3 regions of the Undibacterium sp. GrIS 1.2 genome follow, and region 1 is predicted to be linked to each of the others. Evidence: predicted binding sites of a transcription regulator. Region 1 holds the regulator's gene; each other region holds the start of a gene.
What was found. Region 1 encodes sigma-54, which starts transcription at its own class of promoters, with help from an activator protein. Its sites were predicted from a motif close to TGGCANGNAANCTGCTTT; they were not measured.
Positions count from the first base shown of each region.

Region 2: AAKU61_RS01015 (outer envelope protein) is a predicted target of sigma-54. The motif match lies at 3,046-3,063, and genes of this name have one in related genera.
Region 3: AAKU61_RS04960 (PEP-CTERM sorting domain-containing protein) is a predicted target of sigma-54. The motif match lies at 4,483-4,500, and genes of this name have one in related genera.

Region 1 covers NZ_JBEONP010000005.1:62,322-68,658, forward strand. The annotation lists gene ggt (gamma-glutamyltransferase) at 1-450, shown strand, start outside; gene hpf (ribosome hibernation-promoting factor, HPF/YfiA family) at 738-1,082, opposite strand; gene AAKU61_RS03390 (RNA polymerase factor sigma-54) at 1,236-2,732, opposite strand; gene lptB (LPS export ABC transporter ATP-binding protein) at 2,750-3,490, opposite strand; gene lptA (lipopolysaccharide transport periplasmic protein LptA) at 3,492-4,070, opposite strand; gene lptC (LPS export ABC transporter periplasmic protein LptC) at 4,090-4,767, opposite strand; gene AAKU61_RS03410 (KdsC family phosphatase) at 4,764-5,309, opposite strand; gene AAKU61_RS03415 (KpsF/GutQ family sugar-phosphate isomerase) at 5,309-6,337, opposite strand, start outside.
Region 2 covers NZ_JBEONP010000002.1:1,406-7,742, forward strand. The annotation lists gene AAKU61_RS01005 (methyl-accepting chemotaxis protein) at 1-644, shown strand, start outside; gene AAKU61_RS01010 (BMP family ABC transporter substrate-binding protein) at 752-1,831, opposite strand; gene AAKU61_RS01015 (outer envelope protein) at 2,018-2,794, opposite strand; gene AAKU61_RS01020 (ABC transporter ATP-binding protein) at 3,486-5,156, shown strand; gene AAKU61_RS01025 (ABC transporter permease) at 5,158-6,276, shown strand; gene AAKU61_RS01030 (ABC transporter permease) at 6,273-6,337, shown strand, end outside.
Region 3 covers NZ_JBEONP010000008.1:16,020-22,356, reverse strand. The annotation lists gene prsK (XrtA/PEP-CTERM system histidine kinase PrsK) at 1-1,906, opposite strand, end outside; gene AAKU61_RS04965 (TIGR03013 family XrtA/PEP-CTERM system glycosyltransferase) at 1,934-3,331, opposite strand; gene AAKU61_RS04960 (PEP-CTERM sorting domain-containing protein) at 3,558-4,430, opposite strand; gene AAKU61_RS04955 (ThiF family adenylyltransferase) at 4,782-5,612, shown strand; gene AAKU61_RS04950 (PEP-CTERM/exosortase system-associated acyltransferase) at 5,694-6,337, opposite strand, start outside.

The DNA of each region.
Region 1 (6,337 bases):
ATGGATGATTTCTCCGTAAAAGCGGGTGCTCCCAACGCGTTTGGATTACTTGGTGGCGATGCCAATGCGATTGCGGCATACAAGCGCCCGCTCAGCTCAATGTCACCGACAATTATTTTAAAAGACGGACGACCATTTCTGACCACAGGCAGCCCGGGGGGTAGCCGGATTATCACCACCAGTTTGCAAATTATTATGAATGTGATTGACCATGATATGAATATTGCCGAAGCCAGCATTGCGCCTCGCATTCATCATCAATGGATGCCAGATCAATTGCGCGTAGAAAAAGGGATCACTATCGATACCTTAAACATACTGGAGCAAAAAGGTCAGCATCTGAGATTGTCACCGACTATGGGGCGCACACAAACGATACAAATGAGCAATCAGGGATTTGATGGTTATTCAGATCCGCGCAATCCCGACGGAAAAACTTTAGGGTATTGAGGTTAAATTTAAATGCGTACAAGCTAATCTGTGCGGCTTAAAGAAATGAATAGCTACGAGTGTCGCTTATTTCTCCAGTACCCAATATAAATACTCTCCCCAGGTATATTTTAGTTGTCCATGTAATTACTGGACAATAAGCCATATTTATAAAAATAATATGGGAGTATATTTATATCAGCGCATAATCTTCGCAAAAAAATCAAGTGTTACGTAAACAAAAAAAGGACGCCGGATTGCGTCCTTTTTTGCTATTTTCTAATCGAAAAAGCGACTAAGTCATCTGCTTACACTGGCGTCGGATCGGGTATGTGTTTGATCGCGTCATGTTGATGATTTTGGATTTTGTCTTTATGTTTAATGACTTGTCGGTCCAGTTTGTCGATGAGAGTGTCGATGGCGGCGTAGAGATCTTGTGCCAGGCTTTCAACATGAATATCTTTGCCACTGATGTGCAGATTAATGTCTGCTTTATGGCGTTTTTCCTTTTCTTTGAGCTTGTCCACGGTCAGGATGACGGCGATATCAATTACTTGATCGAAATGCCGCCTGATACGTTCAAGCTTATTTTGCACATGTTCACGAATTGCAGGAGTTACTTCGAGGTGATGTCCACTGATGGTGAGATTCATACTACGCTCCTTGGTAATCTTACTTGTTACAAACATTTTGTCTTAACTCAATTAATGTAAATTTAATCAGACGATGAATTGGCAGACTAATACTTAAATTATTTATTGAGCTAAATTATATATAGCAACACACGAGGATATTTCAAGAACAAGTTACAAAGATTTGCGCAGGCTTACTGGCGGGATTTTCAAGGCCTCGCGATATTTGGCGACTGTGCGTCGCGCAATTACCATGCCTTGTTCTCCCAGCATGTCTGCAATCTTGCTGTCAGAGAGTGGGATTTTCTGGTCTTCTGCTCCTATCAACTGCTTGATGAGTGCACGTATCGCGGTGGATGATGCTTCCCCCCCTGCTTCCGTCGCGACATGGCTACCGAAGAAATATTTCAACTCAAACATACCATGCGGGGTCAGCATGTATTTTTGCGTCGTTACACGAGAAATAGTGCTCTCGTGTAAACCCAGTGTATCAGCAATTTCGCGCAACACAAGTGGTCGCATTGCAACGGCACCGTGCGTGAAAAAATTACGTTGTCTTTCAACTATCGCTTGTGAAACCCGCAAAATCGTATCAAAGCGTTGCCGCATATTTTTGATTAGCCAGCGCGCCTCTTGCAATTGGGAACCTAGCGTACCGTCACCCCGATTTTGCTTCATGATGCTGGCGTACATACTATTAACACGTAGCTTTGGCATCACATCTTGATTGAGTAATACTTGCCAGCCGTTCACTGTCTTTCTGACTATCACATCCGGCACGACATAATCTGAAGCCGCCACGGCAAATTCAGCACCCGGTTTGGGGTTACATTGACGAATAACCACTTGCGCTTCGCGTAAATCCTCGTCATCACAATTAAGGATTTTCTTCAACTTATTAAAATCTCTTTGAGCGAATAAAGTGATGTGGCTCTCAACAATTTTTTGCGCCAGCCGACGCGTCACAAAAGGAATTTTAGGAAAACGTTTAATCTGCAAGGCCAGACATTCGGATACATTTCTGGCACCGACACCGCTAGGGTCAAAGTTCTGCAACATGTTCAGCGCAAAGGATAATTCTTCCGGCTCAACACATAATTCCAATGGCAAGCTGGCATGAATTTCTTCAAGCGTTTCCATCAAATAGCCATTGGTATCCAAGGCATCAATCATCAGCTCAATCAGAGCACGATCACGGGGCTCGCGAATGTTCAATCGCATCTGCTCCAACAAGTGATCTCTGAGGCTAGTTTGTGCTGCTTCTAACTGCGGACGTCCGTCATCTTCTTCTGACGATTTGCTGCCTTGAGGAACATCATCAAAGCTCCACTCTTCTTCATTCGCGCTGGTGCTATCGGCAGAGGCAGCGACTTCGCTAAGCTCGGCATTTTCAGTACTGGCACTTGCAGTAGCTGCATCGCCATTCATTTCTGGCGCGGCGAATTCAGTTTCAGAATTATTCGTAGTCGCACTGATGGCGCCGTCGGCCAGCAAGCGCACTGCATTATCCATAGGATCATCTACCCGCTCCAACATGGGATTGTCGGAAAGTAGATTTTCTAACTCTTGATGTAGCTCCAGCGTGGACAATTGCAGCAAACGTATCGATTGCTGCAATTGGGGCGTTAAGGCCAAATGCTGGGACGTGCGGAGTTGCAGGCTTTGCTTCATCATCGTATGGCTTCCCGCTACATGCGGAAATGCTCTCCCAGATAAACTCGGCGAACCGATTCGTCTTTAATGATATCGTCTGGCTTACCAGTCGCCAACACAGCGCCCTGATTAATGATGTAGGCATGGTCACAAATGCCAAGAGTTTCGCGTACATTGTGATCTGTGATCAGAACGCCGATACCCCGGTTTTTAAGGAAGCGCACAATCCGTTGGATCTCAATGACGGCAATCGGATCGACGCCTGCAAAAGGCTCATCCAACAACACGAAACGAGGATTGGTTGCCAATGCTCTGGCGATCTCTACCCTGCGACGTTCACCACCCGACAAGGATAAAGCCTGATTTTCACGAATGCCGTCAATCTGCAATTCGGCCAGCAAGGTGTCTAAACGTTTTTCAATTTTCTTTTTACTCAGAAATTGATCGTTTTCATCTTTTTGTAATTCAAGAACTGCACGGATATTGTCTTCTACAGACAGCTTACGAAATACCGAGGCCTCTTGCGGCAAATAAGATAAGCCCAAGGTTGCACGTTTGTGTATGGGTAAGCGCGAGATATCAACACCATCAATATTGATCTCACCGGCATCAGAGGGTACCAGTCCAACAATCATATAAAACGATGTAGTCTTGCCAGCGCCGTTCGGACCTAGCAAACCGACCACTTCACCGCTCTTTACTTCCAACGACACGTCACGGACGACTTGCCGCGCGCCATAGCGCTTTTGCAAACCCTTAACTAATAATGTACTCATCTTATTCTTTGACTTTTTTGTCGGATTTTGGAGCCAAAATTAACGTCACACGTCCGCCACCGTCAACAGATTTTCCAGACGTATTATTAGTCGCCACGAATACATCGCTAAGACTGTCGTAGGATAAAAAGTCGCCCTGCTGTTCCTGTGTGACGGTTTTACCTTCAAGATATTTCACGTCAGCCTTAGAAATAAATTTTACTAATTCTGTCCTGGTGTCATATTCGACCCGGTCTGCTACACCTTCTACCCATAAGTCTGGACCGCCGTCACGCTTTTGACGGAAAAATACTTTGCCGCCCGCAACAGCATAGAGAACAGCACTCTGCGTTCCATCTTGTGCGGTTGTCACGACAGCGCGCTCGGCTTTGACTAACAAGGTACCTCGGGTCAAAACGACATTCCCCGTGATGGTAGATACGTTTTTCTTCCCTTCGGAAATAGAATGATCTGCGGTAATTTCTGTCGGCTTATCGGCATCCGCTTTTTCAGCAAATGCCGCCGAATGTAAAACTACTGCACTGACAGCACATAAAAAGCCGCCGATCAGATGCTTGGATTGTTTATTGTGGAAGCTCATTACTTGCTCTCCATTTTGATTAATTAGATGTTTTTTGCTTCGTGCCTGACTTCGCACCTGGCTTAGTAAAATGCATGTGAACCTGACTTAGTAACTGAGTCTCTTGTGTCTCATTATTCGCCGTCATTCCAACTGCATGTGTTTCTGAATTTTGTGAATACAAGGTCACGGGATGATCTGTTTTCATCGTATTCAGATCGGGTAACAACAATAGATAATCGGTATTTAACTGCATGTATTTTGTAGTATCACTCTCAGGCCTTACTACCTGAACATTGTCATACAGATGAATCTCGTCACTTTGGGTATTAATCTCAACTTGTGCTTTAGCTTGCTCGCTAAGTTGTGCAGTTTTTTGCTCTACCAGTCCGCGATCAGCACGTACTGTTACAGGAGTTTTATCTTTATCAAAACTATTAATACGGGGTTGTGTAATTTCAAAATTATCATATTGCGGGTTATGAGTGAGCCGGCTACCGGTGACATGAAAATTCGCCTGTCCTTTGTTCGACAAACGGATGAAATTAAAATTTTCCACATAGTAATCAGGATCGGTACGAGCAGCACTGCGCATATTTCCTTCTTCATCACTTTTGCGTAAAACTTGCAGCACCCAAAAGCTACCCATCGCAATTACGCCGAGCATAATAATGCCTACCCAGACGCGGAAACGATCTGCAGAAAAAATATACTTCATAGTAGAAAAGGCGCTAAGGCCTGGTCGTATTTACCTTGCGCCCGCAAAATAAAATCACAAACTTCGCGTACCGCACCATTGCCACCACTCACCTGCGTGATGTAATCAACACGGCAACGTACCTCGGCATGTCCATTCGGTACGCTGGCGGCAAAACCAACCCGCGATAATACCGGCAAGTCAATTACATCATCACCGATAAAGCCGCAATGCTCTGCTTCGACCTTCAACTCAGCGCATAATTCTTGAAAAGCAGACCGTTTGTCATGAATACCCTGGCGCAAATGAACAATCCCCAAATCTGCTGCACGACGCGCCACAATAGGCGACTGACGCGCACTGATGATGGCAGTCTGAATACCGGCTTGTTGCAGCAAACGAATTCCCTGACCATCCAGCACATTAAAGCTTTTCATCATTTCGCCATCAGGGCCAAAATGCAGGCTACCACTGGTCAAAATACCGTCTACATCAAAAATCATTAATTGGACTTGAGCTGCCTTGGCAACTGCATTTGAATTCAACATTGTCGTTGCAGTCATCAAATCACCTTAGCGCGGGTCAGGTCATGAATATGCAGAGCGCCGACTAATTTGCCATGTTCATCCGCTACCAACAATTGATTAATTCTATGGGTTTCCATTACCTCAACCGCTTCAACTGCCAACTGCTCCGCACGAATGCTGCGTGGATTTTTATGCATCACATCCGCGATCACAATTTTAGTAAAGTCCTGAACACTTTCCATCAAACGACGTAAATCACCATCGGTAAATACGCCGATTACCCGCTGCTCATGATCGACTACGGCTGTCATCGCCATGCCTTTTTTGGTAATTTCCATCAGCGCAACGGTCAACTTAGTGTCAGGCGTCACTTGAGGAATATCGTCGCCGCTACGCATCACATCGCGGACATGTGTCAACAAACGGCGACCGAGCGCGCCACCGGGGTGGGAGCGGGCGAAATCTTCTTCACGGAAACCACGTGCATCCAAGACCGCAACAGCAAGTGCATCGCCCAGTGCCAGTGTGACTGTCGTACTGGCCGTTGGTGCGAGGTTAAGCGGACAAGCTTCTTTGTCGACATGCACATTTAAATGCACGTCGGCCAGTTTTGCCAAACCCGACACCGGATTGCCAGTCAAGGTAATCAGTTTGACACCTAGGCGTTTGATGATAGGGGCAATCGCGATCAATTCCGACGCTTCGCCTGAATAAGAGATACCAATAAATACATCTTGGGGCGTCACCATACCTAAGTCGCCGTGTGCAGCTTCGGCGGCATGTACAAACAAAGCAGGCGTTCCAGTCGATGCGAAAGTCGCAGCGATCTTACGGGCAATATGGCCCGATTTGCCAATACCAGAAACAACTACCCGCCCCTGGCAGTGCAGTAGCAGATCAGTAGCCAGGGCAAATGCCGCGTAATCGTCGGAAAGTCGGGATTGCAGAACCTTGATTGCGTCTGCTTCGATCTGCAAAGTCTCGCTTGCCAATAGCAAAGCACGACGGGCAAAGGTTTCGTCAGGCGCAAGGCTGGTCGAAAGTTTAGAAGAAAGCTTAGACGA
Region 2 (6,337 bases), on a different contig from region 1:
CTCGTCAGGCAAATCAGCTTGCGGTTTCTGCTTCTGGCGTTGCGGTGAAGGGCGGACAGGTTGTTTCTCAGGTAGTAGAAACCATGGGCTCGATTAATGAGTCGTCCAAAAAAATCGTCGACATTATTAGCGTGATTGACAGTATTGCTTTCCAAACCAATATCTTGGCCCTGAACGCCGCGGTAGAGGCCGCACGCGCTGGCGAACAAGGACGTGGTTTTGCTGTCGTCGCGGCAGAGGTACGCAACCTTGCACAACGTTCTGCCAGCGCCGCCAAAGAGATTAAAACCTTGATTGGTGATTCAGTGGAGAAGGTAGAAATCGGTAGTAAGTTAGTGGCGCAAGCTGGCGATACGATGGAAGAAATCGTTGCCAGCGTCAAGCGTGTTACTGACATCATGGGCGAAATTACCTCAGCGGGACAAGAGCAAGAGACCGGTATTGAGCAAATCAATCAGGCGATTTCTGAGATGGATACAGTGACACAACAAAATGCCGCCTTGGTGGAAGAAGCGGCAGCGGCGGCTGCATCGCTGCAAGAGCAGGCAGCCGGATTAGCGCAAATAGTCAGTATATTTAAGCTTGATGGATTACAAGTGATCGTACCAACGATCACGCTACAAAGACGTCAGCTAACCAGATAACTTGATATTGAAGCGTAGTGAATGTTAGCGGAGAGAAGCGGTAACTTTGCCAGAATCAACTCTGGCAAAGTCTTTAATAGAATTTGATGAACTTAAAGAACTTGATATTACTTAGGCAGCGATCCCTCTACGCCTTCGACCAGCCAATTGATACCTAGCAGTTCTCCCATCGGCAATTCAGCATTAGCAGCCACTTTGACTTTGCCGGTATTGTCTTTTAACGGACCGCCAAATGGCAGCAACTTTCCATCGACAATCGCCTGTTTTTTCTCGTTGAATAGCTTGGCAACGTCTGCTGGTACTGAGGCATTTAAGGGCGAAAGAACGACGAGATTTTCTTTGATGCCCCAAAAAGTTTGTTCAGGTTTCCAGGTGCCGGCCAACTCACGTTTGACTTCCTGGCTGTAATACACACCCCAATTTTCCGTGTTCGCAGACAGTTGGGCTTTAGGGCCATATTTCGCCATATCGGTGTCCCAGCCAAAAGCATGCACGCCTTTTTCTTCCGCTACTTGCACCACTGCTGGTGAGTCCGTATTTTGTGCCAGCATATCGGCGCCCTGTGCCACCAGAGTCTCGGCTGCCTGACGTTCTTTGCCCGGATCGTACCAGGTGTTGACCCAGACAACTTTGGTTTTTATTTTAGGATTGACGCTTTTTGCACCCAAGGTAAAGGCGTCGATATTGCGTACGACTTCTGGTACTGGGAAGGAGCCGACAAAGCCTAAAGTATTCGACTTGGTCATCTTGCCCGCGATAATGCCGAGCAGGTAGGCACCTTCGTAAAAGCGGGTTTGATAAGTGCCTAAGTTAGCTGTCGTTTTATAGCCTGTGGCATGGACAAAGTGGACTTTAGGAAATAATTTTGCGACTTTCACCGTCGGATCCATGTAGCCGAATGAGGTCGTGAAAATCAGCTTGTTGCCGTCGACAGCTAACTGGCGGATGATGCGTTCTGCATCAGCAGTTTCTGGCACGTTTTCAACAAACGTCGTTTTGATTTTTGCGCCAAATTCTTTTTCAATAGCCAGACGACCTTGGTCATGCTGGAATGTCCAGCCGCCGTCACCGACAGGTCCCAGATATACAAAAGCGACCTTGAGCGGTTCGGCAGCAAAGGCTGAAGCCCCTGTCATTAAGCTGCTTGCCACGGCGATGGCAGTTACTACGGTACGGATACGGTACATTGATAACTCCTTGTCTTGAATAAATCCCTGATAGCAACGGGGACGACTGGTAAGTACAGACAAACACAATAAGATAAAACGTGTAATAAATACGACTAAAAAAAATCAAGCGTGAAGTCTCAAACTTCTTGCGGGATGAAGCTCGCGCAACTAGTTTGAAACTGTCGCTCTCTCAACTTTGTCCGTTTAAAAATGATATTCAACTCTTGCCATCGGTGTTTTTGCCAATGAGCCGGGGACTTGCGATGGATTGCCGAACTTGTTGCGCCAGTATTGATATTCAAAACCAGCTCGTAACGTATTTTTGCCGATTCCAAGCGCAGTGCCAACGTCATACATGATCATCGCATCAATATTCGTCTCTGGGGAGGTTGGGCCACCATATTCATTTTTTCCTTTGGAGGCGATGTAATTCATATAGCCTTCAAATGCGAATCCGCTTGTGCTGATAGGAATACCCCATGCGGCACTTAGCATAGGATGGAGATCATAGGTGTAGCGGCTAGTGACACCAATAGGAAAGTTGCTTTCTTGCAGTAACAACAGACTGACGTCTAAAAATCCAGGCACATCCACCATCAGTGTCGGGCCGACAACGAGCATGCGTTTTTTGGATGCATATCCGGTATCGTTCTTGGTATTCCAGTCAAAGCCTGCAGTAATACCAACGCCGCGCACCGGACCGAAGCCCAGACTCTTGCCAGTGACTTTACCCAGATCTAGGGTATTCCGGTACACCACATAGGCTTCTTGCGCATTGCTGTCTTTGCTATCAGACTGCAATAGATCAATATTGAAATAATTCGAGCCGTATTTGTATCCGCTGACGTGGGTCAGATTGAAAATGTTTTTTGAAATGTCTTCGGGGTTGTACGGCTCTGCAAATTTGGAACCATAGCGGTAGCCGATTGAGGTGTCACTCCAATCCGCTGCGTTGGCCTCACTGGCCGCAATACCGGTCATCAGTAGGGTGACTGCGCAAGCGATTGTCTTGTTAATTCGGGATTTTAAAGGTGTTGCCAACATAATGCTCTCCATAAGGATTTACGATTAAAAATGAATCTGTTTCCGTCTGATTGTTTTTTGATACTGGGATGGAACTGGATCACAGCTAAGAATCGAAAAATCTTTCACTATTCAGTGTTTTATGGACAGTTATAGTTTTAGTTGTCAACAATAACGGATTTGCTTGTTGACGATTTTCAACTTCTTTGTCAGCAAAAAATGTGCCACTCTTCTTTTGGATTTTCTCACCAATGAGGAACAGTTTTACGTCATTCAGATAATCTGAGCGCATTAAATTTGCTCTTAAATGAAGATAAATGTGCGTTATTAGTGCATCATTAATGCATAAATCGGAAGATTAGCGACACGCTGTCAACTAATGAGCATGGCTATGTTCTGCTAAGCTCATGAGATTGTTATTCATATTATTTTCATCATTGATGTGATGATGAGCAGAAAATATAACAGCTTTAACTACAACACAAGTAAAAATTGTTATCAATATAGTGAAATATTGTCGACAATTTGCATCATCTGATTGTATGCTCAGCATGTCGATACAAAGAACTTCTCAATATGGAATGACTGAGCTTGGCATGACAATTGCGACAGTTGATTTTGCTATTTACTTCCTCTTTAACGGGACGCTATGGATCACTTGCCAGCTTCACCTGAGTTACCTGCGACGGCTCTGCCAATTCAGCCAGATCAGACGATATCGTCATCGACACAGTCGCCTCGTCTGGTGTTAACTGGAATCACCACGCGCTACCCTACTGTGGTTGCAAACGACGATATCGCACTGACCGTGCAGCCCGGAGAGATTCACGCTTTACTCGGCGAAAACGGTGCCGGTAAAAGTACCTTGATGAAAATCGTGTATGGCGTGACCCAACCCGATGAAGGTACGATTTTGTGGGAGGGGCGCTATGTGGATATCACCAATCCCGCCCAAGCGCGACGTATGGGGATAGGAATGGTGTTTCAGCATTTTTCTTTATTTGAGACCCTTACGGTTGCTGAGAATATTGCACTTGCAATGGATGTGCCGACAGCACCGGCATCGCTCGCCGCCAGGATTACGGAAGTCTCTGACAAATACGGATTACCGATTGACCCTTACCGCCTAGTACATAGCATGTCAGTAGGCGAACGGCAAAGGGTAGAAATTGTTCGTTGCTTGTTATTGGAGCCTAAGCTGTTAATCATGGATGAACCAACATCCGTGCTGACTCCACAGGCGGTATTGATCTTGTTTGACACGTTGCGACAATTGGCTAAAGAGGGGTGCAGCATCTTGTATATCAGCCATAAGTTAGATGAGATCCGGGCATTATGTGACACAGCAACCGTGCTGCGCGGCGGTCGTGTCACGGGTACTGCGGTACCTAAACAAGAAACCAACGACAGTCTGGCACGGATGATGATCGGTGGCGAACTGGCCGAATGTCATTTAGTCCCACAAGAAACAGGGGAAGTGCGTTTAGCGCTAAACCAGTTATCCATGTCGACGATTGATCCTTTTGGCACCGCGCTGGAATCGATCAGCTTGTCTGTAAAAAGCGGAGAAATATTGGGGATTGCAGGTATCTCTGGTAATGGACAAAAAGAATTATTAGCTGCGTTGTCGGGAGAAGTTCTCAGCCCGCAAAGTAAGATGATCAGCATTATTGGACAAGATGCCGGACGCCTGAATTCAGCACAACGACGACGCCTAGGCCTGACCTTTGTTCCTGAAGAGCGCTTAGGGCGTGGTGCGGTGCCTGCCATGAGTCTATTGCACAACGCATTATTAACTGGCGCCCGGCATGGCATGGTGAAGAATGGATTTTTACGTCATTCTGCGATTCGTCAGTTCACACAAGAAGTTATTACGCACTTCAAAGTCAAATGCGGTGGTGACAGCGCTGTTGCTTCTAGTCTGTCCGGTGGCAATCTACAAAAATTTATTGTCGGACGCGAGACGATGCTCAATCCCAAATTGATGATAATCGCGCAGCCGACCTGGGGCGTGGACGTGGGTGCTGCACAGATGATACGGCAAGCCCTGATGGATCTGCGACAGCAAGGAGTGGCCCTGCTAGTCATCTCGGAAGAGCTGGAGGAATTGTTCACGATCAGCGACCGTATCTGCGTTTTGGCTGAGGGACGTTTGTCGCCGGCATTGCCTTTGGCCGATACAAGTATTGAACAAATCGGAAACTGGATGAGCGGCAAATTTGATGCAGTGACGAAGAGAATGGACGGCTCGTCTACGCAGTCAGGCCTTTCATTTATAGCCGGACAAGCAAGCAATCATCAGGAGAGCCATTTTGCCTAATATGTTTAAGTTGGAGCGCCGTCCTGTGCCGTCTTCCATGATGAAGATCGCATCACCTCTGATTGCGGCGGTGGCGATGTTACTTACCGGCATCATAATTTTTACTGCACTTGGAAAACCACCGCAACAAGCGTTTTATGTCTTCTTCATCAAACCGGTCGAGAACATATACGGCGTTGGCGAATTATTATTGAAGGCATCACCTTTATTATTGTGCGCACTTGGTCTGGCAATAGGATTCCGCGCGAATGTCTGGAATATCGGAGCAGAAGGCCAGTTGACGATGGGCGCGATTGCCAGTGGCGGTGTCGCGTTGTGGTTGGGAGATACCAGCGTCGCTTGGGGTTTGCCGCTGATGTTGTTGGCTGGTGCTCTGGGCGGTATGGCATGGGCTGCGATACCGGCATTTTTACGGAACCGTTTTAATACCAGCGAAATTCTGGTGACCTTGATGTTGGTTTATATTGCTCAGTTATTTTTATCGTTTCTAGTTCATGGTCCATGGCGCGATCCCCAAGGTTTTAATTTTCCGCAATCGAAAACCTTCGCTGACGCGTACTTAATTCCCTTATTAGTCGAAGGTACTCGTACCAACTGGAGTTTTGTGTTGGGATTATTGCTGGCGATTGCATCTTGGATTTTTTCTAGTCAGACGTATGCGGGCTATCGTATGCAGGTAGCTGGACTGGCACCTGCAGCGGCGACGTATGCTGGATTTTCGATTAAGCGTAATGTTTGGGTTGCACTAATGATCAGTGGTGCGACTGCTGGTCTGGCGGGCATGTGTGAAGTGGCCGGCCCGATTGGACAGCTGCAGGCACAGATATCACCGGGATATGGTTTCGCCGCAATTATCGTGGCCTGGATAGGCCGCTTACATCCGATTGGCATTGTGTTTGGTTCCTTGCTGATGTCGCTGCTTTACCTGGGCGGTGAGTCGGCACAAATGCAGATGGCGTTGCCTTCGGCGATTACTGGCTTGTTTCAGGGTTTGTTACTGTTCTATTTGTTGGCAGCCGATCTGTTTATTACCTTCAGATTGAAAAGAGTTCATACACCGCATGCACCCAACCTCAGTATGCCGGTTAATCCGTCCGCTGCTAGTAAGGGGGTAGTATGAATTTTGATATTCCATTACTCGCTATTTTTGCCAGTACAGTAACCGCGGCAACCCCCTTGAT
Region 3 (6,337 bases), on a different contig from region 1:
TGAAGAGTTTTTCACGGATAAATTCTTCCGACATCCCGACCCCTGTATCTTTTATCTCAATTACGGCAAAGTTGTTCTGTTTGCTTAGTACGATTGTTACTTCGCCGTCATTAGGTGTAGCCTCAATCGCATTTTGGATCAGGTGACCAATGACTCTTTCTAAACGCTCCCAATTAGCAAACACTTTTATTGCGCCACTACGTATATCTAATTTCGGCTTGGGCTGATATGGTGATTTAGATTCCACAGCCTTTTGTAATAAGTCATCCAAAACAACTACCGTTGCCTGATCTGCCGACGCCCCTCGACTTAACTTTTGCAGCAAGACTTTCATCTTCTGGACTGAGTGATCTATCGTATCAATCATGTCTTTTTGAAATTCGGGATTGTCCTTATGTTTTTCCGCATTCGATAACAATAGCGACAATTGCGCTACCAGATTTTTCAAGTCATGCACCATGAAGGTAGACATACGATTAAAAGACTCGAACTGTCTTGCAATCATTAAACCATTGGCCGATTCTTGCTGCGCCAGATAACTGGCGGCCTGAATCCCCGCAATTTTTAATAAATCCAATACTTCCCAATTCAACTTGATCTTACTGCGGGATTGGGCAAGAACAATAAAACCAAATAATTTACTATTGAAGATCAGCGGTAAAACTAGCCAAGCTCTCGGGTATTCTCGCAACCAGGTTGGAATAACGGTATCGTCATACGGATTGATGTGTTCGTCCGTACTTTGTAAGTCAATTACCCACTGCTTCTCTTCTAATAAACGGCAAAAAGCACTATCCAAAGGTTCGATAGACTCTCTTAAAGGCATATTCCAATGGCTGACCGGCTCACAATTTCCCGACTCTCGCCTGACGTATAAGGCACCGGCAGGACTCTCCACTAATTCCGCCAAAGCGCGAATCACCCGCTCATCCAAGTCTGTGCCACCAACAGAAAGCGTGCGGGTAAAACGCATCCACTCTTCTCGATAGTCGTAATTATAGTTGTAAAAATGCTTACTTATAAAAACTTTAAGCCAAGAACGTACAGATCCGGAAAAAAGTAAGACGACCAGCAAAATGACGGCCCCAAAAAGAAAGGCCACTTGCATGACCGTCCCCCAATTGCCACCAAAAAATCGGAGGTAATATCCTGCAGCAGCCATCGCTAACAAATAAAATGCCGCACCGAATAGCGTTGCAGAGTGAAACAACATTTTCCTGGATACTAATATTCCGAGTGACCATTTTGGATTGCGGGCAACAGAAATTGCAATCAAAGGAACACTAAGCGAGTTGACGATACCTCTGGCAGCCCAAATTTCTGGATTAACCGCGCGAAACAACATCGCATCGCTGTACAGATAAAAATCATAGGCAAACAAGCCGCCTATACCAAGGCAGGCAAATTTAATTCCCCATCGCCCTTGATCAGACATATTTCTAAAAAATTGCTCGACTAACAAAAGACCAATCACGGCCATGGCAACTCGGCCAAAAGTATCACTAGCGAGACGAATCTGTTCACGAAATACGCTCTCCGAGCTAGCGTGCACATAAATAGTGGCAACAAATAGCGTCACCAAAAATACCAAAATAAAACGTGAATAAGTTGTGGCTCGCGACCAGGAAAATACTTTAGGAGGAGCCTGTGGATTGAGTAATACGAGTAAAAATAAGATCCAGCTCGCTCCTCTAGCAACTTCTAAAGACTGCGAGAAAAGTGATAAAGGAATACCCGTTAAAGCATGATAAGCAAGAATGGCAGACGACCACGCAGTCAGCATGCAGGCAATTGTCAAGGACAGCCAATGAAGCCGGCCTCGCCATAAAGTCATCAAAACAATGGATAACAGTAAAAACGCTGATGCAGCGATGGTGTAACTAAGCGAAGCGACACTAATCAGCATCTAATCTACTTTCTTGAGGCGGGCGTGTTACCTAGCACCTTTGCCTAGCAAAACGACCTGTACTGTTTCCAACAAAATCAAAACATCTAAAAAAAGACTATTGTTTTTGACGTAATACAAATCATATTGCAGCTTTTGCAAAGAATCTTCTACCGAGGCTCCGTAGGCATATCTCACCTGAGCCATACCGGTAATACCTGGCTTAATGCTGTGCCGCAAATTATAAAAAGGAACATCTTTGCATAGCTGATCTACAAAGAAAGGCCTTTCAGGGCGAGGGCCAACAAAACTCATTTCGCCTTTCAAGACATTCAGTATTTGAGGTAATTCGTCAATGCGCAACTTGCGGATGATCTTACCGACTCTAGTAACACGTGGATCATTCGTTGTTGCCCATTGCGGATTACCAGCTCGCTCAGCATTCGTACCCATACTACGAAACTTCAAAACCATATAGGTTCTGCCGTCTTTCCCGACTCGCTCTTGCTTATAAAGGATGGGGCCACGATCTTCCAAATAAATAAGACAAGTAGTAATTAACATGACAGGCGACGCCAACAAGAAAATAATCGCACTGGCGAATAAATCAAAAATCTGTTTAATAATTCGCCGCAAAAAATTCTGATTAAATCCATCACCAAAGACGAGCCAGCCAGGCTGTAAAGACTCAACGCGAATTTGACATGCCTCGCGCTCAAAAAAGGCCGCAGCATCAATCACTCTCACGCCACTTAATTTGCACTCAAGCAAATCATCAATCGGAAATTGTGAGCCACGTCGATTTTGTACTGCAACCACAATTTCATCTGCATTATATTTTTCAGCAAGGGTACTTAAGCGAGTGTTCGCGGGGAAAAAATTGACATTAACAACCTGGCAATCTTCATCACTAACTGGCATAAAGCCTAATATTTCATATTCATGATGGGCTGAATTACTCAAAGCAAGTTCACAACACTCCTTTGCAATAGCGCCACTTCCAAGAAAGATAATCCTTGACCGTAAAACGCCAGATTGCGATGTCTTAAATATTAAAACTCGCGCCACCAAAATGCCGATAGCGGCAATAACCAACACAATACCCAGCATACCTCTGCCAATATACAAAGTCGGCAGCACATAAAATACTAAGGTAATGAGGATTAATGCCATGGCAAACGAAGGCATCAGACGAAGAAATGTATTACGAATACCCTCTCTAAAATTGATCTGATACATGCCCAATGCACTCATGCTAAATACGACTGCAAAGGCAAATACACAGGCAGTTTGAAAAAAACTATTAGACGAGGATGAAAACGGAAGTTCATGATCAACATCACGAATCATTGCTCCAAAATAAACTGATACCAGCGAAATGCTGAATTCAATCAAGAGCAAAATCGAAGTGATACGTGATACGTGGTGGTTGGCGATTCTGAACATCTATGCTCCACAGCCCAGCAACAAATTAATTGCAAAAAAAACATTATTCATATAGAGATTACTATATTTTTTGCAATTTTTACAGTGATTAATAAAAATGAAATATATTCTGCGCAGAATGCAACAGCCCAGAATATTTTTACCATTACTTAAGTAAAGACTGGTAAATGCAAAAAAGCTGCCTGATTACTATCAGGCAGCTTCCAACAAAAAAACTTGTTTTATATTATTTTGCTTTACGGCGCAGACTAGCCAGACCTGCCAAACCCAATCCCAACAAAGCGATAGATGCTGGCTCTGGAATTTTATTGGATCTGATTGGATCATTGATCAAACCGGTGAAGCATTGACCTGCGCTGATCTGTGCGCTTGTGCAAACACCCGAACCAGCATCAGCACCGTTGTCACTCAAAGTATATTTACCGTCAAAATCGTGTCCGAATTGAGCGTTTGTATTCCATGAGCTGTAAGCAGTTCCGCCAACAACATCACCGAAAAACGAACCCTTGCCGTCAGCTGGCAAGTTTGTAGAAGTCGCTTGCTGTACCAACGTTGATTGAGTTTCATCAGCTGTTGGATCAAATCCGCCAGCAACATTAACCAATTGCTTTCCTGCACCAAACACTACTTGCAAATAAGCTGGGCCGAGACCTGCAAACGCTGAATAGCTATTGAATCCTGTACGATCGTTTGGATTTGCGTTGAAATCGGAATCCAAAGCATTAATCTTTGTTGCAGAGCGATATACATCCAAATGGATCAATCCATCTGAAGTGCCGCCAGTCGCACCAATGTTGTAGATATTAAAACCGGATGCAGTTGAGACGATATTCAAATCTGCAATGCCGTAAATCATGTAATACAAATAACTACCATCAGACAAACCAGCAGCCCAGGATTTGCCGCCTGTACCCAAGATCTGAGTAATTGAGCCTACACCCCAAGTTGTTTCGTTGCTGCCAGCTGTTGTATTTGTTTCAGTTGTTAAACCGACCAATTTGATATTCAAATTGCCAGTAAGATCATCCAAAGTTGTTGCACCGGCTGACAATGATGCCAAGCCCAAGGATGTTGCTGCTATCCATTTTTTCATGTTCATATTAGTTCTCCACATTTGTTTAGGGCGCGGTTAATTGAGCGTCGACGTCATATAAGCAAATGCTGTGCCACTATTTACCGTTAATATATTCTCATAGGAGAACCCAGTACAAATATCGGTTTTAATGAAAAAAATCATCCTATATTTAGATCTGCTGTAAGAAAAATCGACAGCTTTAAAATGTAAATAAACAGGCTATTTGTCTATGGAGATGCCGCATGGAAATAGCTGTTATCTCTATTAATTACCTACCGGAACGTTAACTAAATTTCACCACTTATGCTTTGACATGTTATATGCTTGTGTGAGCTTAAAACAGTCAATTTTGCAAACATATTCGAGGACATTATTATGACTACCAGTTTTAATTATGATTATTTTGTAACTCGGAATAATGGCTATGTGGATCTGACGACCCAAAAAAAAATCAGCGAAACCACGATCTTGATTGCAGGTTGCGGCATTGGCAGTAGCGTCGCCGTTTGTGCCACGCGGATGGGGTTTTGCAACTTCGTCTTAGTCGATGGCGACGTCGTCGATGCGCATAATCTAAACCGACAATTTTATGATTTTGACGATATCGGCAAACCCAAAGTTGAGGCCTTGAAACGTCAAATTTTACGCATCAACCCTGAGGCTAAGGTTGAGGCGATTTATGCCTACTTAAATAAAGATAACACTGCAGATATCGTCAAAAAAGCTAATATCGTTTTTGATACTGTCGATTTTCTTGATCTCGAAGCAATCCTGAGTCTACATACGGCAGCCAAAGCATTTCACACAGAATTGTTCACGGCCCTGTCTATCGGATATGGCGCTGGAGTTCTTTATTTCCCCTCAGATTCTGGTATTTCATTGACCGATTTAATTGCGAATGACATTCAAGACAGTCAGGGTGAAGGGGATGCGAGTTATGCCAATGTTTTTGCGAAAATAATGAATCGAATTGGCGCTCATTTAGACAAACAAGTCGTGGAGCAGGTGGCAAAAGCGTTAACCATTATGGAAGATGGCAGACCTTGCCCGGCATCACAAATAGCGGTTGGTAGTTTTACGATTGCGGCGATGGCGGTATCGATGATGCATGACGTTATTGCTGGATTAAAAGTGCCAAGCGCACCGCAAATGGTGGTACACAGCTTTAGAAATAATCAAACTAAACTCATCAACATTACCGAGTAATTATTTTCGATTCTGGTCTATCGATAAGCTTAAAAATTAATCTGATTACTAAAATTAATCCGACTCAGATCACCTTCCTTGCTAGGTGCGACGCTTAGTTAGGCGCTGCCAGAAACTACCTAAAAAGGTAAAAAAAACGATCTTAAATGGAATAGGCTGGTCGTTAAACCATGCTGCTAAAAATTTATTTTCTCTTTGCAGACGCTCTTCCAATTCATTTAAATCAACGATAAATGGGGTAACAGGTCCGTAATAATCAGTTTGCGGTCCAATGGGTACAAACCTGAATCCCATCTTATCTAATGAACGTGCGAGTGACCTCTCCATTGCTGCATACCAAAAACGAATTCCATTTTGGCGGCTATACCGATACATTTCCCTATACAGGCCTAACAATAGTAATGGGCTATTGCCTCTGCGAGTCTTCCCGCCTTGGTGAGGTTTAATAGTTGCAGAGCTACCTTTTTCTAAAAAGTCTTTGGACACACCTTCCATTGAATCACCTCGACGTCGACGATGCGTCTTACGAACGACCAGGCGAGATATTTCTCCCGCGATCGCACGATCTGGCATTTCAAAAGTATCAAAAATACTGCAATGACTTTCAAACGGGTAATCTAGCGACGTGAGTGGCTGAACCAGTCTCACAGTCCCTACGATCTCATCTTCCATTGTGTAGGCTGCAAAATGGGTCGCACAATCATCATATTCATCGCTTTCAAGTC